One region of the Kitasatospora sp. NPDC056327 genome, then DNA from elsewhere that is predicted to be linked to it. Evidence: predicted binding sites of a transcription regulator. Region 1 holds the regulator's gene; the other holds the start of a gene.

Evidence for each region. Region 1 encodes HspR, which represses chaperone genes until heat shock. Its sites were predicted from a motif close to TTGAGNNNNNNNNNCTCAA; they were not measured.
Region 2: the regulator HspR is predicted to act here: its motif matches at 8,215-8,233, upstream of lon (endopeptidase La).

The regions. Positions count from the first base shown of each region.
Region 1 covers NZ_JBHJRC010000039.1:14,133-26,024, forward strand. The annotation lists partial or broken gene ACFCX4_RS08625 (sugar phosphate nucleotidyltransferase) at 155-1,228, opposite strand; gene ACFCX4_RS08630 ((Fe-S)-binding protein) at 1,599-3,821, opposite strand; gene dnaK (molecular chaperone DnaK) at 4,098-5,948, shown strand; gene grpE (nucleotide exchange factor GrpE) at 5,945-6,583, shown strand; gene dnaJ (molecular chaperone DnaJ) at 6,742-7,893, shown strand; gene ACFCX4_RS08650 (heat shock protein transcriptional repressor HspR) at 7,901-8,413, shown strand; gene ACFCX4_RS08655 (hypothetical protein) at 8,613-9,683, shown strand; gene ACFCX4_RS08660 (hypothetical protein) at 9,665-9,907, opposite strand; gene ACFCX4_RS08665 (hypothetical protein) at 10,388-11,014, shown strand; gene ACFCX4_RS08670 (LuxR C-terminal-related transcriptional regulator) at 11,462-11,892, opposite strand, start outside.
Region 2 covers NZ_JBHJRC010000024.1:372-12,263, reverse strand. The annotation lists gene ACFCX4_RS06080 (anion permease) at 1-184, shown strand, start outside; gene ACFCX4_RS06075 (hypothetical protein) at 214-468, shown strand; gene ACFCX4_RS06070 (MDR family MFS transporter) at 548-2,095, opposite strand; gene ACFCX4_RS06065 (MarR family winged helix-turn-helix transcriptional regulator) at 2,242-2,715, opposite strand; gene ACFCX4_RS06060 (ABC transporter permease) at 2,827-3,918, shown strand; gene ACFCX4_RS06055 (ROK family protein) at 3,955-5,175, opposite strand; gene ACFCX4_RS06050 (GtrA family protein) at 5,168-5,728, opposite strand; gene lon (endopeptidase La) at 5,793-8,192, opposite strand; gene ACFCX4_RS06040 (rhomboid-like protein) at 8,341-9,120, opposite strand; gene ACFCX4_RS06035 (response regulator transcription factor) at 9,668-10,405, shown strand; gene ACFCX4_RS06030 (sensor histidine kinase) at 10,490-11,620, shown strand.

The DNA.
Region 1 (11,892 bases):
GCGGCCGGGCACCGGACCGCATCCGGTTTGCAGCGAGCCTGTTACCGCCGCTCCCGGCCGCCGGGGCCGCTCGCGGCTCCTAGCCCCGGACGCCGACCTTCGGCCCGTGCACCGACGCCGCGGCGCTGGTGCCGGCCGGGCACCCGCCCGGGCCGGCCGAGGTGCGGACGGCGCCGACCGGCAGCAGGGTGCCGCAGGCGATCCGCACGCCGTTCGGCAGCTCGTTGTCCGACTCGACGATCGCGCCGTCGCCGATCACCGCGCCGTCCAGCGCGGTGCGGTCGCCGATGGTGGCGTGGGCGCCCACGATCGAGTCCTTGACCAGGGTGTCCGGGCCGATGACGGCCCCGGGCAGGATCACGCTGCCCTCGACGATCGCGCCGGCCTCGACCACCGCGCCCTCGGAGACGACGCTGCCGCCGCTGAGCACCGCGCCGTGCCGGACGGTCGAGCCGGGCAGCAGCAGCGCGTCGCCGGTCGGGCCGGGGACGGCGGGCGAGTCGACCTTGCCGAGCACCAGGTCCGCCGAGCCGCGGACGAAGGCGGCCGGGGTCCCGAGGTCGAGCCAGTACGAGGTGTCCACGACGCCGCGCAGCAGCGCGCCGGTGGCCAGCAGCTCGGGGAAGGTCTCGCGCTCGACCGAGACCTCGCGGCCGGCCGGGATGCGGTCGATCACCGAGCGGGTGAAGACGTAGCAGCCGGCGTTGATCTGGTCGGTGACGATCTGCTCGGGCGTCTCCGGCTTCTCCAGGAACTCCAGCACCCGCCCGTCGGCGTCGGTCGGCACCAGCCCGAAGGCGCGCGGGTCCTCGACCCTGGTGAGGTGCAGGGTGACGTCGGACCCGGCGGCCAGGTGGCCGTCGCGCAGGGCGGCGATGTCGACGCCGGAGAGGATGTCGCCGTTGAACACCAGGACCGGCTCGTCGGGGCCGCAGGTGAGGCCGGAGGCCGCGTTGCGGATGGCGCCGCCGGTGCCGAGCGGCTCGCGCTCGGTCAGGTAGACCAGCTCGATGCCGTAGGGCGTGCCGTCCTGGAAGTGGTCCTCGAACACCTCGGCGAGGTAGGACGTGGCGAGCACCACGCGGGTGACCCCGGCCGCCGCCGCGCGGGCCAGCTGGTGCGCGATGAACGGGACGCCCGCCACGGGCAGCATGGGCTTGGGGGTGTGGGTGGTCAGCGGACGCAGTCGCGTGCCCTTACCACCGACCAGCATGATCGCCTCGGTCATGGTCTGCGCTGTTCCCCTTGTGGTCTCTGCGGCCCGGCCCGGCGGGCCGATACCTCCGTCGGTGTGCTGTACGCCGTTCCGGACCCCCGGAACGGATCGACCGGCTCACGGCCGGTCCGGCGCCTACTGTATTTCCTTCCGACCGGGGCGCCGTCGGGTGGTCCGGCGGCCGGCGCCGGGCGGGGGCGTCCGCGCCGGGGCCGCCGCACCGCCGCGGCGCCTTCACCGGACGGCCACCGGGCCGCCGCCGCACCGCCGTCGGAGCGCCGCCGCATCCCGAACCGCCCGGTCCGGGCGGGTGCCGGGGGCACCCCCCGGACCGGGCGGTTGTTGCAGAACTGTCGAACTGCCGGACGGTGCCGGACCGGACTCAGGCGTCCACGGTCCGCGGCTCCTCCGCCTCGGCCGGCGGGACCGCCTTGACCGAGTCGAGCAGCAGCTGGGCGACGTCGACGACCTTCAGGTGCTCCTTGGCCGCGCCCTCGTTCTTCTTCCCGTTGACCGAGTCGGAGAGCATCACCAGGCAGAACGGGCAGGCGGTGGAGACGATGTCCGGGTTCAGGGACAGCGCCTCGTCGACGCGCTCGGTGTTGATCCGCTTGCCGATCCGCTCCTCCATCCACATCCGCGCGCCGCCGGCGCCGCAGCAGAAGCCGCGCTCCTTGTGGCGGTGCATCTCCTGCTGGCGCAGACCGGGGACCTTGTCCATGATCTCGCGCGGCGGGCTGTAGACCTTGTTGTGCCGGCCCAGGTAGCAGGGGTCGTGGTAGGTGATGAGGCCCTCGACCGGGTTGACCGGGACGAGCCTGCCCTCGTCGATGAGGTGCTGCAGCAGCTGGGTGTGGTGGATGACCTCGAAGTGGCCGCCCAGCTGCGGGTACTCGTTGGCGATGGTGTTGAAGCAGTGCGGGCAGGTCGCCACGATCCGCTTCTTCGGGGCGTCCTCCAGTGCCGCGTTCAGCGTCTCGACGTTCTGCGCGCCGAGCATCTGGAAGAGGAACTCGTTGCCCAGGCGGCGGGCGGAGTCACCGGTGCAGGACTCCTCCTTGCCGAGGATCGCGAACCGCACCCCGGCGGTGTCCAGCAGTTCGGCGAAGGCCTTGGTGGTCTTCTTCGCGCGGTCCTCCAGGGCGCCGGCGCAGCCCACCCAGTACAGGTACTCGACCTCGGCGGGGTCGATGTCCTCGCCGATCACCGGCACCTCGATGCCGGTCTCCTTCTTCAGCTCCTTGACCCAGTCGAGGCGGGCCTTGGTGGCCATGCCCCAGGGGTTGCCCTTGTTCTCCAGGTTCTTGAGCATGGTGCCGGCCTCGGTGGGGAACGAGGACTCGATCATCACCTGGTAGCGGCGCATGTCGACGATGTGGTCGATGTGCTCGATGTCGACGGGGCACTGCTCGACGCAGGCCCCGCAGGTGGTGCAGGACCACAGCACGTCGGGGTCGATGACGCCGTTCTCCTCGGCGGTGCCGATCAGCGGCCGCCCGGCCTCGGCCAGCGCGGCGGCGGGGACGTCCGCGAGCTGCTCGGCGGTGGCCCGCTCCTCGCCCTCCATGTCCTTGCCGCCGCCGGCCAGCAGGTAGGGCGCCTTGGCGAAGGCGTGCTCCCGCAGGCTCATGATCAGCAGCTTCGGGGAGAGCGGCTTGCCGGTGTTCCAGGCCGGGCACTGCGACTGGCAGCGGCCGCACTCGGTGCAGGTGGAGAAGTCGAGGATGCCCTTCCAGGAGAAGTGCTCGACCTGGGAGACGCCGAACACGGCGTCGTCGGCCGGGTCCTCGAAGTCGATCGGCTCGCCACCGCTGGTCATCGGGCGCAGTTCGCCGAGCGCGGTGGAGCCGTCCTCCTCGCGCTTGAAGTAGATGTTGAAGAAGCCCAGGAAGCGGTGCCAGGCGACGCCCATGGAGGGGTTGACGCCGATGGTGATCGCCCAGGCGAAGGAGATGCAGATCTTCAGCATCGCGAAGACGTGGACCAGGTTCTCCAGGGTGCCGTGGGACAGCCCGCGGAAGGCGGCCACCAGCGGGTAGGAGATCAGGTACTTGGCCTCGTAGGAGCCGACGCCCTCCAGCGCGCCCTCCAGGCCGCGCAGGACCATGATGCACAGGCCGATCCCGAGGATCGTGTACTCGACGTAGAAGGCCTGCCAGGCGATCGAGCCGGCGAAGCGGGACTTGCGGCCCGCCCGGCCGGGCAGGCTGAGCAGCCGGATCACGATGAGCGTCGCGATCCCCAGCGTGGTGAGGGTGCCGACGAGTTCGGTGAACAGCTCGTACGGCAGCCAGCCGCCGAGCACCGGCAGCACGAACTCGGCGTCGAACAGCTGGAAGAACGCGGTCAGCAGGGTCAGGCCGAGGGTGAAGAAGCCGACCGCGACGAACCAGTGGGCGATGCCGACGATCCCCCAGCGGTTCATCCGGGTGTGGCCGACGAACTCGACGGCCACCGTCCTGACCCGCTGCGCGGGCTGCCCGAAGCGGGTGGCGTCCGGCTGGCCGGTCCGCACCACCCGGTAGATGTAAAGCGCCGCACGAGCGGCGAGCGCGGTGCCGACCACGAACGTGACCAGCGAGATGACGATCGCTGCTAGCTGCATCGGCTCTCCGTCTCCTGCGGCTTGCCCAATTGCTGGGGTGCTTGTCTCCGAGGGCAGTGTACTCGTCGGTAACTTCCACGGCCGACGGGCCGGACACTACCGCGCGTCAACTCTTCTCCTGAAGATGCTCAAGGTATGGCGGCAGTCACGTGAGTGCACTCCCGGCCCGCCAACTCAGCAAAGTTGAGCGACCGGGACTCATAGCTGTTGACGCCCCCGCCCTCGTCATGCATCCTTGAGTCCGTAAAGCTCAACTCTTCCGTGGAGGTATCTACGATGGCACGCGCGGTCGGCATCGACCTCGGTACGACGAACTCGGTCGTCAGCGTTCTGGAGGGTGGCGAGCCCACCGTCATCACGAACGCCGAGGGCGCGCGGACCACGCCGTCCGTCGTCGCCTTCGCCAAGAACGGCGAGGTGCTCGTCGGCGAGGTGGCCAAGCGCCAGGCGGTCACCAACGTCGACCGCACCATCCGCTCGGTCAAGCGGCACATGGGCACCAGCTGGAAGATCGGGCTGGACGGCAAGGACTTCAACCCGCAGCAGATCAGCGCCTTCGTGCTGCAGAAGCTGAAGCGGGACGCCGAGGCCTACCTGGGCGAGACGGTCACCGACGCCGTCATCACCGTTCCGGCGTACTTCTCCGACTCCGAGCGCCAGGCCACCAAGGAGGCCGGTGAGATCGCGGGCCTCAACGTCCTGCGCATCGTCAACGAGCCGACCGCGGCCGCGCTGGCCTACGGCCTGGACAAGGACGACCAGACCATCCTGGTCTTCGACCTCGGCGGCGGCACCTTCGACGTCTCGCTGCTGGAGATCGGCGACGGCGTCGTCGAGGTGAAGGCCACCAACGGTGACAACCACCTCGGCGGCGACGACTGGGACCAGAAGATCGTCGACCACCTGGTCAAGGTCTTCCAGGCCGGCCACGGCGTGGACCTGTCCAAGGACAAGATGGCCCTGCAGCGTCTGCGCGAGGCCGCCGAGAAGGCCAAGATCGAGCTGTCCTCGTCCTCCGAGACCTCGATCAACCTGCCCTACATCACGGCCTCCGCCGAGGGCCCGCTGCACCTGGACGAGAAGCTCACCCGCGCCCAGTTCCAGCAGCTCACCTCGGACCTGCTGGAGCGCTGCAAGATCCCGTTCAACAACGTCATCAAGGACGCGGGCATCGCCCTCTCCGAGATCGACCACGTGGTCCTCGTCGGCGGCTCCACCCGCATGCCCGCCGTCGCCGAGCTCGTCCGCGAGCTGACCGGCGGCAAGGACGCCAACAAGGGCGTCAACCCGGACGAGGTCGTCGCCATCGGCGCCGCGCTCCAGGCCGGTGTCCTCAAGGGCGAGGTCAAGGACGTCCTGCTGCTCGACGTCACCCCGCTGTCCCTCGGCATCGAGACCAAGGGCGGCATCATGACCAAGCTGATCGAGCGCAACACCACGATCCCGACCAAGCGCTCGGAGATCTTCACCACGGCCGAGGACAACCAGCCGTCCGTGCAGATCCAGGTCTACCAGGGCGAGCGCGAGATCGCCGCGTACAACAAGAAGCTCGGCATGTTCGAGCTGACCGGCCTGCCGCCGGCCCCCCGCGGCCTGCCGCAGATCGAGGTCACCTTCGACATCGACGCCAACGGCATCATGCACGTCGGCGCGAAGGACCTCGGCACCGGCAAGGAGCAGAAGATGACCGTCACCGGCGGCTCCGCGCTGCCGAAGGACGACATCGAGCGCATGATGCGCGAGGCCGAGCAGTACGCGGAGGAGGACCACAAGCGCCGCGAGGCCGTGGAGACCCGCAACCAGGCCGAGCAGCTCGTGTACTCCACCGAGAAGTTCATCGCCGACAACGCCGACAAGCTCCCCGCCGACGTCAAGACCGAGGTCGAGACCGCCATCGGCGAGCTCAAGGAGGCCCTGAAGGGCGAGGACGTCGCGAAGATCCGCGAGGCCTCGGAGAAGGTCTCCACCACCGCCCAGAAGCTCGGCCAGGCGCTGTACGCCAACGCCGACGCCGCCGGCGCGGCCGGTGCGGGCGCTCCCGGCGACGCCACCGCGGGTGCCAAGGACGACGACGTCGTCGACGCCGAGATCGTGGACGACGAGAAGCCCAAGGGCGGTGCGGCATGACGGAGAAGCCGCAGGGTGCCGAGCCCGGCGACGACTCCGCCGCCGAGGAGGCCGTGATCAAGGCCGCCGAGGAGGCCGCCTCGGCCGGGGCCGAGGGCTCCGGCAAGGCCGGCTCGGACGAGCTCGCGACGGCCAGGCGCGAGCTGGCCGAGCGCACGGCCGACCTCCAGCGCCTCCAGGCCGAGTACCAGAACTACCGCAAGCGGGTCGAGCGCGACCGGTTGACGGTCCGCGAGATCGCCGTCTCCAACATCCTGGAGTCGCTGATCCCGGTGCTGGACGACATCGGCCGGGGCCGCGACCACGGGGAGGTGACGGGCGGCTTCAAGTCCGTCGCCGAGTCGCTGGAGACGGTCGTCGCCAAGCTGGGCCTGCAGCAGTTCGGCAAGGAGGGCGAGCCCTTCGACCCGACCATGCACGAGGCGCTGATGCACAGCTACTCCTCGGAGGTCACCGAGGACACCTGCGTGCAGATCCTCCAGCCCGGGTACCGGATCGGCGAGCGGATCATCCGCCCGGCGATGGTCGCGGTCGCGGAGCCCCAGCCGGGCACCCAGACCACGTCCGGCCCGGACGCCGACACGGCCAAGGGCGGGGACAAGAAGGACCGGGCCGACGGCGGCCCGGACAGCTGACCACCGGTGACAGCTGACAACCTGTGCGCTGCGGAGTCGTACGCCGGCCAGTACGGCGGCCGGCTCCGCAGCGCGTTGTCGACGTGTCCGGGCACCGACGGCGGGGCCCCGCCCGTTGACAACACTGTGACGATGGACCCCGGGAGGTGGCGCCGGCCATGAGCGGCAAGGACTACGTGGAGAAGGACTACTACAAGGTCCTCGGCGTGCCCAAGGACGCCAGCGCCACAGAGATCAAGAAGACGTACCGCAAGCTGGCGCGCGAGTTCCACCCCGACGCCAACAAGGGCGATGCCAAGGCCGAGGAGCGGTTCAAGGACATCTCCGAGGCGTACGACGTCCTCTCGGACGAGAAGCGCCGCAAGGAGTACGACGAGGCCCGCACCCTCTTCGCCAACGGCGGCTACCGGGCCGGTGGCCCGGGCGGCACCGGCAGCTACAACTTCGACTTCGGCGACCTGTTCAACGGCAGCCAGGGCGGCAGCGGCGGGCTCGGCGACGTCTTCGGCGGCCTGTTCAACCGCGGCGGCGGCCGGCAGGCCCAGCCGCGGCGCGGCGCCGACGTCGAGACCGAGGTGACGCTCTCCTTCGAGGAGGCCGTCGACGGCGCCACCGTCCCGCTGCGGATGACCAGCCAGGCCCCCTGCCGGGTCTGCAACGGCACCGGTGCCAAGGCCGGCAGCACGCCCCGGGTCTGCCCGACCTGTGTCGGCTCCGGCACGGTCAGCCGCGGCCAGGGCGCCTTCGCGCTCTCCGAGCCCTGCCGGGACTGCCGGGGCCGCGGCATGATCGTCGACGACCCGTGCACCGACTGCCACGGCAGCGGCCGCGCCAGCTCCGCCCGCACCATGCAGGTCCGGATCCCGGCCGGCGTCCAGGACGCCCAGCGGATCCGGCTCAAGGGCAAGGGCGCCCAGGGCGAGCGCGGCGGCCAGCCCGGCGACCTGTACGTCACCGTCCACGTCGAACCCCACGCCGTCTTCGGGCGCAAGGGCGACAACCTGACCGTGACGGTCCCGGTCACCTTCCCCGAGGCCGCCCTCGGCGGCACCATCGAGGTGCCGACCCTGAACGGCCCGTCGGTGAAGCTCAAGCTGCCGCCGGGCAGCGCCAACGGCCTCACCATGCGGGCCCGCGGCAAGGGCGCCACCCGCAAGGACGGCACCCGCGGCGACCTGCTGGTCACCGTCGAGGTCGTGGTGCCCCAGCACGTCACCGGCGACGCGCTGACCGCACTGGAGCAGTACCGCGAGGCGACCGCCTCCGACGACCCGCGAGCCGCCCTGTTCCGGGCGGCGAAGGGAGCGTGACGACCAGATGACCCCCGACGACACCATCGGCCCCGGTCTCGGCGAAGGCCTGCCCGGCGCAGGCCCCCGCCGCACCGCCCGCCGCACCACGCCGCAGCCCCAGTACGTGCTGACCGAGGAGACCCCGGTCTACGTCATCTCGGTGGCCGCCGAGCTCTCCGGTCTGCACCCGCAGACCCTCCGTCAGTACGACCGGCTCGGCCTGGTCAGCCCCGACCGCACCGCGGGCCGGGGCCGGCGCTACTCCGCCCGGGACATCCAGCAGCTGCGCGAGGTCCAGCGGCTGTCCCAGGACGAGGGCATCAATCTGGCCGGCATCAAGCGGATCATCGAGCTGGAGAACCAGGTCGCCGCGCTGCAGTCCCGGATCGCCGAACTGGCCGACTCCCTGGAGGGCGCCGCCACCGCCCTCCAGCAGCGCGAGGCCACCATCCACGCCTCGTACCGCCGTGACCTCGTCCCCTACCAGTCCCCCACCCCGCACTCCAGCGCCCTCGTCGTCTGGCGCCCCAAGCGCTGACGCCCACGGGGGTCCGCGTGACCGGACCGCACGCGGCCGTCGTCACCCCACCGATGGAGGGGTGCCGACGGCCGCGGGTCATGCGTAGAGTGCTCACCGGTGAACTCGCGCCCGACTGCGGCCATCGAACACGGGATCCGGACGAGCACCCTGCCACGGGGGGCCGTCGCCGTCGGGCCGGGATGGTGAAAGGTCGCAGATGAACGCTACGAGTGGCACGGAGCAGGGGGGATCGGCCACGGGCATCCTCTCCGAGGAGGCGAGGGCCCTCTATCTCCAGGCGGTGTCGAACGGCGGACGGCTCGCCTCGACCGACCCCGCCATCGCGCGGCCGCGCGCCGAACTCCTCGAACTCGGTCTGCTGATTCCCGATGTCGACGATCCGTCCACGATGACGGTCGCCGATCCCTCCCGAATAGCGGGCCGGCTGGCGGGCCAGTGGCAGGAGCAGGCCCTGTACCTCCTGCTGCGCTCCTCGTCCGCCCCGAAAGCGTTCCAGGACCTCTCGCACGCCTACGGTTCGATGAACCACAGAACCGAGCCCGGCGGGGCCATCGAATACGCACTCGGAGTTCCGGAAATCAACCAGCAGATCGAGTCGCTGGTGGAAAACGCGGCGAAAGAGGTCCTCACCGCGCAACCCGGCGGAAGCCGTCCGCTCGCCATCATCCAGCGGATAGTGGAACGCGATGTGCTGCTGCTGCACCGGGGTGTCCAGCGGCGCACCATCTACCAGCCGAGCGCCCGCTACGCGGCGCCGACGCGGCAGTACGTGGAGCGGATCACCGAGCACGGCGCGGAGGTCAGAACGCTCGCCGAGCCCTTCAAACGGCTCATCATCGTGGACCGCGAGGTCGCGGTGATCCCGGCCCAGGACGACAACGACAGAGCCGCCATCGTCCGGGACCCGGCCGTGGTCAGCTATCTGGTCGACTCGTTCGAGGGCCTCTGGATCCGGTCGATCCCCTTTCCCGGGGCGACCGAGGTGCCCCAGGAGGTCATCTCACGCCTGCGCACCAAGATCCTGCGCATGATGATCCAGGGGGTGGGCCACCGTGTCATCGCCAGGAGCCTCGGAATCAGCGAACGGACCCTGGCCCGGCACATCGCGGAGTTCCGCGAGGAGTACGAGTCGGAAACGCTGTTCCAGCTGGGCTGGAGAATGGCTCAGCACCCGCCGCACCTCATCACGTCCGACGACGTGTCACTCCGGGAGCCGGACTGCGGACCCGACGAGGACGACGGCTCCGGTCACCAGCCCCAGTCCTGAGCGAGGAGCCGCTGCTGGGCCGCCGGCACGACCGCCGCCGTCGCCTGCGGAGCCGGGGCACCCCAGCCCCAGTCGTTGCTCATCGCCTGCGAGCGGGCGACGTTGCCGCGGTCCAGGTGCTCGGGCTGCCAGCCCCAGTCCTCGGGAGACGAAACCGCCGAGACCGCCGCGATGATCGCGACCGCCGCCAGGGCACGGACCAATGCGCGGGGTGCACGACGCATGTCACGACTCCTTGTCATGTATCTGCTATAACCGACCATACCCAGAGCGGACGCGCTTGGTCCGGCGGAGCGGCGAAGCGGGCCTGGGGAGATCCGCAAGACATCAAAGCCTGCGCACCCCGGGTCGTGCAAACACTTGTCCACTGCCGATGGTGGCATTCTCATGCCAGGCAGAAATATGACAGTACCTACGGTAAACCGTGGCGTGAACCTGCCCACCCGGAGAGCCCACGGTGTCATCTGTCTGCCAGACACGGAGATGACACCCTCCACACATGGACTGCCGCCCGCCTCACCCGAGACGATCAGTGCACACCCCATCAACCGTGCGCCGGACAGCACCAGCGTTCCGAGGCAAGGCCCAGATCAACGCCCCAATCGCACCGCCGTCAGCGTCAATCGTGCGATCTTCTCCTCCAACACCACATAGCCCGGCGGGACTTGCGAATTCCCCCGGGCGGCCATTCCCCGGAGTCGACAATGACCGAGCCCTACCTGCGTCACCACGACAGCCAGGCCCATGAGGGCCGGCGTGCACGCGTGTTCCTGGCCGCGCCGCTGATGCGGTTGACCGGGCCGGCGGACAGCGTGGTGACGCTCGCCAGCCGGACGCGGCTGACGACGCTCCGCACCACCCTCCTCCGCAGTGGCGCCGCCGTGTACAGCGCCCACCACAGCGACGCCTGGACCGTCGCCGGGCGCGCCCCCGAGCCCCGTGTGCCGTCGGACTTCCGCGCGCTGCAGTCCGCGGACCTGGTCTTCGCCTACGTCGGCGCGCCGCTCTCCGCCGGCGTCAGCCTGGAGCTGGGCTGGGCGTCCGCGCTGCGCAAGCCGATCGTCCTGCTCGTCGACGAGGCCATCACCCACAACCCGCTGATCGCCACCATCGAGCAGGTCGCACCCGTCCTGCCGCTGGTCTTCGACGACACCTGGTCCCAGGAGGCCCTCCACCACACCGTGGAGACCGCCCTCGACTGGGCCGGCATGGCGCTCTCCCTGCGCGAGGGCTTCTGGACCGCCCCCGGCGAGCAGTTCACCGTCCCCCGGCAGCAGCCCCCCGCCGTCGGCCCGTCCGGCTACTGGTCCACCGGCGCGGCCACCGGCTGACCCCGGACCGGCCGCCCGGGCTCCCCCGCCCGGACGCTCCGGATCCACCGGCCGACGCGCAACGGCCCTCGCGCGCAACGGATGTGAAGCGCCCGCGCGGCGGTCGCCCGCAGGGCCGGCCGCCGGCCCGGGAACCGTCCCACCCGTTCGCACGCCGCGCGCGCGGTGCCGGCCCGACCGGCGCGGCGCGCGGCCGTGCTCTCCCGTCGGCCGACCGACCGTCAGTCGACCTACCGTCAGGTGCCGCGCAGGAAGCGGCCGTTGCCGAGGATCAGTGCCGACCGACCGCCGGCCGGGACCCGCCGCTCCGCCGCCGCCGCACCGACCGCCGGGTCACCCGACAGGGCCTGGCCGCGGCGGCCGGGCGCTGGCCCGGCGGGCCCGGTCGCCGGCGGTGCGGCCCCGGGCGGTTCGGTCCCGGGCGGTTCGGTCCCGACCGCCGCGGGGTCATCCGCCGTCACGACCGCCCCGCATGAGCCAGCCGAGCTGGAAGAGGGTCTGCGCTCCGTACCGGTCCCGCAGGCGGGAGATGTGGGCGGCCACGGTGCGTTCGCTCAGGCCGAGGCGGGTCGCGACGGCCCGCTGGGTGAGGCCGCGGGCCAGGAGCCGGCCGACGCGTTCGGGGGCGGTGTGGGTGGGGCCCTGGCTGAGGACGGCCGACCAGTCGGTGGCGTCGGCGCGGGCCCAGTCGCGTTCGAAGGCGTTGACGATGAAGGCGATCGCGGCCGGATCGGTGATGAACGCCGCGGTGCTGTGGTCGTCGGTGGCGGAGATGACCGCGACCGAGCGGTCGAAGATCATCAGCCGCTGGAAGGGCTCGTCCAGGATCCGGATCAGCGAGCCGCGCCGGGTGACCTCCTCGGCGTAGGCGAGCGCGG
Region 2 (11,892 bases), on a different contig from region 1:
GGCCCTGGTCGGTGCCGCCCTGGTGGCCGGTTCGGGTGCGATGTGGGCCGTCTCCCGCCGCCAGCCGGTCGGCGCGGACAACGTCAACGACACCGACGACGTCACCGCCGTCACCCCGGTGGAGGTGGGCCCGGCCACCGCGCCCGCCGCCCCGACCCCCGCCTCGACCACGGTCGCGGCCTGACCGCCGCCGGCTGAGGAGCTCGCATCACCATGCACATCAAGTGGAACGCCCTGGCCCAGACCGCCGGTGTCAGCTTCGGCATCACCGTCACCGTGGTCGCCGTCTTCGCGCTCGGCATCATGGCCCTCTCCCGCCGCGAGGCCGCGCTCACCGCGCACCGCGAGGCGGCCGGTGCGGACGCCCCGGCGGCCGGCGGCCGGCTGGCCCTGGCCGGCGCGTACGCCTGCTTCGCCGTCTGCGGCGCGGCCGTCCTCTACGGGCTGAGCCTGATCGCGGGCAGGTAGCCCGCGGCACGACGACGGCGGAGGGCCGGGAGTGGATCACCACTCCCGGCCCTCCGCCGTCGCGCGCACCCGCCGGACGTCACTCCTGCCCGGTGCGCAGCGCGGTCTCCCGGATGAACAGCACGGTGACGAAGGCCAGCAGCGCGAACGGCGCCGCCACCAGGAACACCACGCCGACCCCGTGCCCGAACGCGTCGGTGACCAGCGGCACCAGCGGCGCGGGCAGCGCGTGCAGGTCCGGGATGCCGCCGCCGAGCGACCCGCCCGCCGGGACGTGCGCGGCGGCCAGGTTCTCGGCCAGGTAGCGGCCGACCCGGTCGTTCATCAGCGCGCCGAGCGCGGAGACGCCCATCGCCCCGCCCATGGTGCGGAAGAAGGTGACCACCGAGCTGGCGGCACCGAGCTCGGCGCGCGGCACGGTGTTCTGGACGGCCAGCACGAGGTTCTGCATGGTGAGGCCGAGGCCGACGCCGGTGATCGCCATGTAGACGCAGAGCAGGCCGTAGTCCGTCTCCGCCCGGGCGGTGCCGAGCAGGCCGAACCCGACGGCGAGCAGCAGCGTGCCGGCCACCAGGTAGGCCTTCCACTTCCCGTACTTGGTGATCAGCTTGCCGGCGACGGTGGAGGAGACCGCCAGGCCGAGGATCATCGGCAGGGTCATCAGGCCGGCCACGGTCGGGGACTTGTCCCGGGCGAGCTGGAAGTACTGGCTGAGGAAGGTGGTCGCGCCGTACATCCCGATCCCGACCAGGACGCTGGCCAGCGCGGACAGGGTGACGGTGCGGTACCGGAACAGGTGCGGCGGGATGATCGGCTCGGCGGCGCGGCGCTCGACGACGACGGCGAGCGCGCCGAGCAGCAGCCCGCCGCCGACCATCGCCGCGGTCTGCCAGGAGAGCCAGGCGTAGTTCTTGCCGGCCAGGGTGATCCAGATCATCAGCAGGCTGACCGCGCCGGTGATCACCAGGGCGCCGAGGTAGTCGATCCGCACCTTGCGCCGGACCACCGGCAGTTCGAGGGTGCGCTGGAGCACCAGGATCGCGGCCAGCGCGAACGGGATGCCGACGTAGAAGCACCAGCGCCAGCCGAGCCAGGAGGTGTCGACGATGACCCCGCCGATGAGCGGGCCGCCGATGGTGGCCAGCGCGAAGACGGCACCGAAGTAGCCGCTGTACCGGCCGCGCTCGCGCGGCGGGACCATCGCGGCCAGGCAGATCTGGGCGAGCGCGGTGACACCGCCGGCGCCGATGCCCTGGAGGGCCCGGCAGGCGATCAGCTGGCCGGTGCTCTGGGAGAGGCCGGCCAGGGCCGAGGAGGCGATGTAGATGACCAGCGCGATCTGCAGCAGCAGCTTCTTGCTGGCGAGGTCGGAGAGCTTCCCCCAGATCGGGGTGGAGGCGGTGAGGGTGAGCAGCGTCGCCGTGATCACCCAGGTGTAGGCGGACTGCCCGCCGTGCAGGTCGGTGAGGATCCGCGGCAGCGCGTTGGAGACGACGGTCGACGAGAGCACGGCGACGAAGAGGCCGAGCAGCAGGCCGGAGAGTGCCTCCATCACCTGCCGGTGCGTCATCGGTTGGTCGGTCGTGGCGGCGGCTCCGGTCGGGGCAGGCGTGGTGGTGACGGTCATCGAGGTCCTTCGAAATAGTTGCCTGAAGCAACCATAGGGGCGATGGTTGACTTGGGCAACATTCGTCAAGAACAAGTAAAGCCCGGACCGGCACCCCGGTCCGGGCCTCCCGCGCGCACGCCCGCGGCGGACGCCGGCGGCGCGGCTCAGCCGGCCGGCACCGCCGCCTCGCCCACCACGTCGTTGAAGCGGTGCAGCAGCTCCGCGAAACGCACCACGTCGTCCTCCGGCCAGTCGGCCATCAGCTCCCGCACCCGGGCCATCCGGGCCGCCCGGGCCGCCAGGAAGCGCCGCCGCCCGTCCTCGGTGAGCGAGACCCGCGCGGACCGGCGGTCCAGCGGATCCGCCTCCCGGGCCAGCAGGCCCAGCTCCTCCAGCGCCCGGATCTGCCGGCTGATCGTCGCCTTGCCGACCGCGAAGTGCGCGCCGACGTCGGTCACCCGCACCGGCCCGGCCTGTTCGACGTGGCCCAGCAGGCTGTACGCCATGCCCTCCAGCCGCGGGTGGACCCGGCGGGACAGCTCGGCCACCCGGGCCCGGCCGCGCCGGAACAGCACCCCGACCTCGCGCTCCACCGCCAGCAGCGGCTCCTCGTCCCGGTCCTCGTTCGGCGCACTCACCGCGCCAGTATCCCGCAGCGGACCCGGTCCGCCCCGGCGCGGGAGAAACATCCGCGAAACTAGTTCATGCTATTAAGTATCCGGTTTCCCCCGATACGCAAGGAGATGTGCATGACCGCCGCCCCAGGGCAGGGAGCAGGGCCGGCCGGGACCCCGGTGAACGCACCGGAGCCGGCGCCGAGAAAGGGCCTCGCCGCCGAACTGAAGGGCGCGGTCACCCCGCGCGCGGCGCTGCTGGTCATCGGCGTGCTCCTCCTCCAGCTCGGCTTCGTCGTCTCGTACGTCGGTGCGCTGCACCACCCGGCCCCGCACGAGCTGTCGATCGCGGTGGTCGCCCCGCCGCAGGTCGCCCCCAAGCTGGTCCAGGGCCTGGAGTCGGTCCCGGACGATGCCGTGAAGGCCGTCACCGCGCCGGACGCGGAGACCGCCACCCAGCAGATCAAGGACCAGAGGATCTACGCCGCGCTGGTGGTGAACCCGGCGTCCACCGAGGACGTGCTGCTGGTCGCCAACGCGCGCGGGCCGTCCGCCGCCCGGGCCGCCGAGGCCGTCGTCACCGGTCTGGAGAAGGCCCAGGGCCGCACCGTCGTCGTCCAGGACGTCGTGCCGCTCGCCAAGGGGGACGCCAACGGGCTCTCCTCCTTCTACCTGGTGATCGGCTGGTGCGTCGGCGGCTACCTGGTCGCCTCGATCCTCGGCGTCAGCGCCGGCGCCAAGCCCGCCAACACCAACCGGGCACTGATCCGGCTCGGCACCCTGGCGCTGTACTCGGTCGCGGCCGGCATCGGCGGCGCGATCATCGTCCAGCCGGTGCTCGACGCGCTGCCCGGCTCGTTCTGGGCGCTGTCCGCCCTCGGCGCCCTGGTGGTCTTCGCGGTCGGCGCCTTCACCATGGCGCTGCAGTGCCTGTTCGACATCATCGGGATCGGCATCGCCGTGCTGCTCTTCGTGGTGCTCGGCAACCCGAGCGCGGGCGGCGTCTACCCGCCGCCGATGATGCCGCCGTTCTGGCGGGCGATCGGGGCCTGGTTCCCCAACGGCGCCGGTACCGACGCGGCCCGCTCGATCGCCTACTTCGGCAGCACCAACCTGGCCCAGCCGCTGCTGGTGCTGCTGGTCTGGGCGCTGGTCGGCGTCGGCGTCACCTTCGGCGCCGTGGTGCGCCGCCCCTCGCGGATCAGCCGCGAGCTGGTCGACGGCTGAGGCCCCGGCCGGCGGCCCCGGGACCGGCCCGGCGCCTCAGGGGTCGGCCGGCCGCCCCGGGTCGGCGAGCACCGACCGAACCACACCGACCGCGGCCCCCAGCAGGGGGCCGCGGCGGCCCAGCCGGGAGACCGTCAGCCGCTCGTCCGACCAGGGCCGGACGGTCACCCGGGCCGCGAGCTCGCCCCGCATCGCCGGCAGCAGCCAGGGCGCCAGCCGGGCGTAGCCGCCGCCCAGCACCACCTCCGCCGGGTCCAGCAGGTTGACCGCCCCGGCCACCGCGGTGCCCAGCGCGGAGCCCGCCCCGCCGAGCGCGGCCCGCACCTCCTCGTCCCCGGCCCCGGCCCGCTCCGCGAGCAGCGCCACCCAGTCGCCGCGGACGCCCTCCAGACCGGCCGCGCGCAGCACCGCCGACTCCCCCGCGTACTGCTCCAGACAGCCGTGCGCCCCGCAGGCGCAGCGGGGACCGTCCGGCCGCACCGGGACGTGGCCCAGTTCGCCCGCGCAGCCCCGCGCGCCCCGCAGCAGCCGGCCGTCCACCACGATCGCCGCGCCGATCCCGGCCTCCGCGGAGACGTGCAGGAAGTGCTGCGGTCCGCCGCCCAGCCAGAGCTCGGCGAGCCCGCCGAGGTTGGCCTCGTTGTCGGCCCGCACCGGGAGGCCGGCCAGGTCCGCGGCGCCGGCGGCCCGCAGCGCCGGCCGCAGCTCGGCGGCGACCCCGACGTCCCGCCAGCCCAGGTTGGCGGCCCGCCGGAGCAGCGCGCCGTCGGCCCCGACCGGTCCGGGCACCGCCAGGGCCAGCCCGGCCGGCCGCAGGCCCGCCTCGGCGGCGGCCCGGCGGAGCAGTTCGGCGAGGTCGGCCATGACGGCGGCGGGCTGCCGGCCCCGGTTGCGGATCTCCTGGCGGCGCCAGGACCGCACCTCGCCGCGCAGGTCCACCACGCAGGCTCCCAGGTGCTCCACCCCGATCTCGGCGCCGAGGCCGGCCGGGCCGCCGGGGTCCAGCGCGAGCGCGGTGCCGGGCCGGCCGACCTTGCCGCTGGGGGCGGCCGGGCCCTCCTCGACCACCAGGCCCGCCGCGATCAGCTCCTCGGCGAGCGAGGAGACCGCGGCCCTGGTCAGCCCGGTCTCGGCGGCCACCTCGGCGCGCGAGCGCGGGGTCCGCGCGATGACGCCGAGCACCAGCGCCAGGTTGGCCCGGCGCATCCCCTGCTGGCTCGCGGGCCCGGCCGCCCGGAGGCCGTCCGTCTCACGCATCGCCCTCACCCGCTCCGGCTTCCGCCGCGCTCACCTGCGAGCCCGGGCTCCGCCGCGGCCCGTCCGGCTCAGGCTGCTCCACCCGGGTGAAGACCCAGCGCTGCATGGCCCAGAACCGGAACAGCATGGCCACGAAGGTGCCCAGCACCATCCCGCTCAGGAAGTCGGCCAGCTCCTGGGTGACCGGGCCGACCCAGGGCTCGCGCAGGTTCAGCAGGTACCGCGAGGCGATCAGCGGCGAGACGTTGACCGCGACGGCGACGGCGCTCACCAGCACGAACAGCAGCGGTTCGCGGCGCCGCCAGGAGGAGCGGAAGCACCAGCGCCGGTTGAACAGGTAGGAGACCGCCGTGCCCACCACCGTCGCCGCGGTGAGCGCGGCCACCGGCTTGCGCTCCAGCAGGGTGAGCCGCAGCGCGTAGTTGACCAGCAGCGTCAGCGCGAAGCAGCCGCTGCCGACCAGCAGGAACTTCACCAGCCGCCGGTGCCGGACCAGCGCCGGGCGGACCCGGACCGGCACCCGGACCAGGACGCGCTGGGTGAGGGACGGCATCCTCGCAGTCTGGCACGCGCCGCGGTGCCCTTCCCGTCGGACGGGAAGGGCACCGCGGCGGCCGTCAGGCGACGGCGGCCAGCACCTCGGCGGGCTCCAGGGCCAGCTTCAGCACCTCCCGGACGTCCGCGACCGGGTGCACGGTCAGCCGCTCCAGCACCTCCGCCGGGACGTCGTCCAGGTCCGCCTCGTTCCGCTTGGGGATGATCACCGTGGTGACCCCGGCCCGGTCGGCGGCGAGCAGCTTCTGCTTCACCCCGCCGATCGGCAGCACCCGCCCGGTCAGCGACACCTCACCGGTCATCGCCACGTCGGTGCGCACCCTGCGCCCGGAGAGCAGCGAGGCCAGCGCGGTGGTCATGGTGATGCCGGCGCTCGGCCCGTCCTTGGGGACGGCCCCGGCGGGGACGTGCAGGTGCACGCCGCGGTCCCGCAGCGAGGTGACCGGCAGCTCCAGCTCGGCTCCGCGCGAGCGCAGGAAGGAGAGCGCGATGTGCGCGGACTCCTTCATGACGTCGCCCAGCTGGCCGGTCAGGGTCAGCCCGGTGCCGCCGGTCTCGGCGTCGGCGAGCGAGGCCTCGATGTAGAGGACGTCGCCGCCGGCCCCGGTGACCGCCAGGCCGGTGGCCACACCGGGCACCGCGGTGCGCCGCTCGGCGGGCTCCTGGGCGGCCTCCGGCACGTGGTGCGGCCGGCCGATCAGGGCGCGCAGGTCGTCCGCGCCGACCGCGGCGGGCAGCTCGCGCTCGCCCAGCTCGCTCTGCGCGGCGATCTTGCGCAGCACCCGGGCGACCGCCCGTTCGAGACTGCGGACGCCGGCCTCGCGGGTGTACTCGCCCGCCAGCCTGCGCAGCGCCGACTCGTCGACCGTGACCTCGCCGTCCCTGAGCCCGGCCTTCTCCAGCTGGCGCGGGAGCAGGTGGTCACGGGCGATGACCACCTTCTCGTCCTCGGTGTAGCCGTCGAGCCGCACCAGCTCCATCCGGTCGAGCAGCGGCTCGGGGATGGCCTCCAGCACGTTGGCGGTGGCGAGGAAGACCACGTCGGAGAGGTCCAGCTCGACCTCCAGGTAGTGGTCGCGGAAGGTGTGGTTCTGCGCCGGGTCGAGCACCTCCAGCAGGGCCGCGGCCGGGTCGCCCCGGTAGTCGGAGCCGACCTTGTCGATCTCGTCGAGCAGGACGACCGGGTTCATCGAGCCGGCCTCCTTGATGGCGCGGACCAGCCGGCCGGGCAGCGCGCCGACGTAGGTGCGCCGGTGGCCGCGGATCTCGGCCTCGTCCCGGACGCCGCCGAGCGCGACCCGCACGAAGGTGCGGCCCATGGCGCGGGCCACCGACTCGCCGAGCGAGGTCTTGCCGACGCCGGGCGGGCCGACCAGGGCGAGCACGGCCCCGCCCCGGCGCCCGCCCACCGCGCCGAGCCCCTGGTCGGCCCGGCGCTTGCGGACGGCCAGGTACTCGACGATGCGCTCCTTCACGTCGGCGAGGCCGGCGTGGTCGGCGTCCAGCACCGCGCGGGCGCCGGCGATGTCGTAGGAGTCCTCGGTGCGCTCGTTCCAGGGCAGCTCCAGGACGGTGTCCAGCCAGGTGCGGATCCAGGAGCCCTCGGGCGACTGGTCGCTCGCCCGCTCCAGCTTGTCGACCTCCTTGAGCGCGGCCTCGCGGACCTTGTCCGGCAGGTCGGCGGCCTCGACCCGGGCCCGGTAGTCGCCCTCCTCGTCGGCCGGGTCGCCGTTCAGCTCGGCCAGCTCCTTGCGGACGGCCTCCAGCTGGCGGCGGAGCAGGAACTCCTTCTGCTGCTTGGCCACGCCCTCCTCGACGTCCTTGCGGATGGTGTCGTTGACCTCCTCCTCGGCGAGGTGGTCGCGGAGCAGGCCGAGCGCGTACTCCAGCCGCGCGACCTGGTCGCTCTCCAGCAGCACCTTGAGCTTCTGCTCGGCGGTGACGAAGGGCGCGTAGCCGATGTTGTCGGCGAGCTCGCCGACGCCGTCGATGGCGGCCACCCGGTCGACCACCTGCCAGGCGCCGCGCCTGCGCAGCCACTGGGTGGAGAGGCTCTTGTACTCCTTGACCAGCTCGGCGGCGCGCCCGGCCACCGGGGTGCCGGCCGGGGACTCCCGGAACGGCGTGGTCTCCACCCAGAGCGCGGCCCCGGGGCCGGTGGTGCCGACGCCGATCCGCACCCGGCGCACGGCGCGCACCAGCGCGGCCGGGTCGCCGTCGGCCAGCCGGCCGACCTGCTCGACGGTGGCGAGGGTGCCGGCCGCCGCGTACGAGCCGTCCACCCGCGGGACCAGCAGGACCTGGGGCTTTCCGGTGGTGCCGGTGGCCGCGGCGCGCGCGGCCTCGACGGCGGCGCGGACCTCGGTGTCCTGAAGGTCCAGCGGGACCACCATGCCCGGCAGGACGACCTCGTCGTCGAGCGGCAGGACGGGCAGGGTGAGCGGTGTGGACGTCGATGCCATGATCTCTCCCCAGTCAGCGAAGTTGAGTCGACCTGACTAAGGCTGCCGGGGCGCCGGATGTTCCCCCGGCTCCGTTCGCCGTGAGCGAACAGTGAAGGGCCCCTGCCGGTGCTGTCAAAAACCTGTGCGGACGGGCCCGGAACGGGCGTCAGTACGGGCGCGCCGGGGCCGGCGCGGGCCGGGGGAGCTCGGCGGGCCTGGACGCCGCCGCGCGGTCGGGCGCCCGGCCGCGGCGCGGGCGGTGACCGTCCCAGCGGCGCAGCCACCGCCACAGCGCGACCCCGGTCAGCAGCGCCACCGGATGGCCGACCCCGGTGACGAGGTCCCGGTCGGAGGAGATCTGCTCGGCGATGGTCACCGAGGCCAGCGCGAGCGCGGCCAGCCGCCCGGCCGGGCGCAGCAGCCCGGCCAGCGCACCGAGGCTGGCGAGCACGCCGTAGCTGACGCCGATGTCGAGGAGGTCCATCGCGGCCGGCTCCAGCCGCCCGGTCTCCACCGCGACGATCACCACGCCCTGGGAGAGCAGGGTGGCCAGGACGTGCCCGGCGGCGAAGACGGCGGCGGCCCGGGCGGGCCCGACCCGACGCTCCAGCGGGGCCACGGTGAGGGCGAAGGCCCACAGGTAGGGCACCCAGACCGGCCCGGCCACCCAGAAGCCGCTGAGGAGCAGCGCGCGCAGCGGATGCTGCAACAGGTTGTGCCCGTCGGAGCTGGAGGCCTCCTGGAGCCGGAGCACCAGCTCCGGGTCGGCCAGCCCGGCGAAGGTGGTGGTGGCGCCGACCACCGCGAGGTAGCCGAGCGCGAAGGGGTTGCGGCGCGGGGTCGGCACCACGGCCAGCAGCCGGCCGACGGCCCCGGACCGCAGACCGAGCCGGAGCATGCCGTACGGCGGCCCGCCGCGCCCGGCGTACGCCTGCCGCTCCGTCACATCTCCTCCGCTCCGGCGCCGGTGGCCGTCACCCCGTGCGGGTCCAACGTACCGGCCGGTGCCGGTAATCCCGCCCCCGTCCTTTTGTCGTGGTCACGGTACGGGCGGCTCCTGGGAGCCGGCTGGGAGAACACTGGATGCGGCTCCGGCGGAGCGGGGTCGAATTGGTCCAGACCTTCTCCCCCCTCAAGGGCCGCCATCCCCCCTGACCGGCGGCTTGGTACCAACTGATGTGCATACGTACCGTTACGGAGTGAAAAAACGCCGGGTAAGGTATCGGCCCGTGCCCACTTCCGAGTGGGCCCGGCGGCCGGCCCGACAAGCCGGACCGCGGGCCGGAAATGTCCGGTCCACCTGCCGGGAATCACCCACTGTCCGTACGCTGCGAGGTGTGCGGCAGAGGTGAGCGGGGACGCCCGTTCGCCCGACCCGCACACACGACGGGACGGCGGACCCGGCACAGTCCACGACGGAACAAGACTACGAGCGGAGCCTTTGCCATCCCCACAGATGGCCGGCCCGCAGCCCTGGGGGCGGTGGCGTGACCGTGACAGATATTCAGCAGGACAACCAGAACGCCGGCGGCACGGTGAGCAGTCAGCGCAGAGTGCTGGTGGTCGAGGACGAGCCCACGATCGCCGAGTCCATCGCGGCCCGCCTGGGCGCGGAGGGCTTCAAGGTCGCCGTGGCCCACGACGGCCCCGGCGCGGTCGACGGCTTCCACACCTGGCAGCCCGACCTCGTCGTGCTCGACATCATGCTGCCCGGCTTCGACGGCCTGGAGGTGTGCCGCCGGATCCAGGCCCAGCGCCCGGTGCCGGTCCTGATGCTCACCGCGCGGGACGACGAGACGGACCTGCTGGTCGGCCTCGGCGTCGGCGCCGACGACTACATGACCAAGCCGTTCTCGATGCGCGAACTCGCCGCCCGGGTCAACGTCCTGCTGCGCCGCGTCGAGCGCGCCCAGCAGGCCGCCCGCACGCCCGCGCTGGGCAGCCTGCGGTTCGGCGAGCTGGAGATCGACCACGTCCAGCGCCGGGTCCGGCTGGCCTCCGGCGACGTCCACCTGACGCCGACCGAGTTCGACCTGCTCGCCTGCCTGGCCGCCCAGCCGCGGGCCGTGCTCACCCGCGAGCAACTGCTGGCCGAGGTCTGGGACTGGACGGACGCGTCCGGCACCCGCACCGTCGACAGCCACGTCAAGGCGCTGCGCCGCAAGATCGGCGCCAGCTGGATCCGCACCGTCCACGGCGTCGGATACGCGCTGGAGGCGCCGCTCTCGTAGCGGCCGGCCTCCGGACGACGGGCCGCCGGGGGGCCCGTGTCCCGACCGCCCGTGCGCACCCGTGCGGGGGATCACAGGGGAGCAATGACCTTTCCACAGCAACGCAACGGGGATCTCGACGGCAGCCGGCCGCCCACCCTGGCCGCCCGCGCCGCGCAACGGGTCTGGGCCGACATCCGGCCGCTCGACCCGGTCCGCTCGATCAAGGGCAAGCTCGCCCTGCTGGTGATCGTGTCGGTCTTCCTGGCCACCGGCATGGTGGTCGTGGCGATCCGGTCCGAGACCCAGATCCGGATCATCATGATCTTCTCGATGATCGCCTCACTGCTCCTGATGCAGTTCCTCGCGCACGGGCTGACCGCCCCGCTGCGCGACATGACCGCCGCCGCCCGCGCGATGGCCTCCGGCGACTACAGCCGCCGGGTCGAGGTGAACTCGCGCGACGAGATCGGCGAGCTGGCCACGACCTTCAACCAGATGGCGGCCGACCTGGAGGCCGCCGACCGGCACCGCCGGGAGCTGATCGCCAACGTCTCGCACGAGCTGCGCACGCCGATCGCCGCGCTGCACGCCGTGCTGGAGAACGTGGTCGACGGCGTCGTCCAGCCGAACCCGGCGACCCTGGGTGCCGCGCTGGAGCAGACCGAACGGCTCGGCCGGCTGGTCACCCACCTGCTCGACCTCTCCAAGATCGACGACGGCGTGGTCGACCTGGACGCCCGCCCCTTCGAGGTGCGCGAGTTCCTGGACGGCGTGCTGCGCGGGGTCACGGTGGACGGCGCGACGGCCGGCGGGGCGTTCTCCCGGCGCGGCGACGTCCGGCTCGCCCTGGAGGTGAGCCCGATCGGCCTGACCGGCGTCGCCGACCCGGAGCGGCTCCACCAGGTGGTGGCCAACCTGGTCGACAACGCCTGCAAGCACTCCCCGCCCGGCGGCACCGTGACCGTCCGCGCACGGCCCGACGAGGGACCCGGCTCGCTGCTGCTGGAGGTCGAGGACGAGGGTCCGGGCATTCCGGCGGCGGACCGCACCAGGGTCTTCGAGCGGTTCGGCCGCAGCGGCACCGCGACCGCGGCCGGACCGGGCGCGGACGGCGGCACCGGGCTGGGGCTGGCCATCGCCCGCTGGGCGGTGGACCTGCACGGCGGGCGGATCGAGGTCGCCGAGGCCGCCCGGGGCTGCCGGATCGAGGTCCGGCTGCCCGGGCCGCGCTGAGGAGCGGCGGGGCCGGGGCCTCGGGCGAAGCGGACGAATGTTACAGATCCGACACAGAGCTTCGCCCGAGGCCCAAACCCCTCTTTGTCCGCATTTGACCCGCTTTGGCGGGCAGTCGGAACCGGTCGGTTCCCCCCCGATGCCGGTTTCTAACGCACATTTTCAGCCAAACCGCAGGTCAGGACTGTGATCTGGGCGACGCCTGGCCCCCGGGGACTGCGCGATCACTGGTCGGAGGCGTAGCCTTAATCCCCGCTGTCCAAACATCCCAA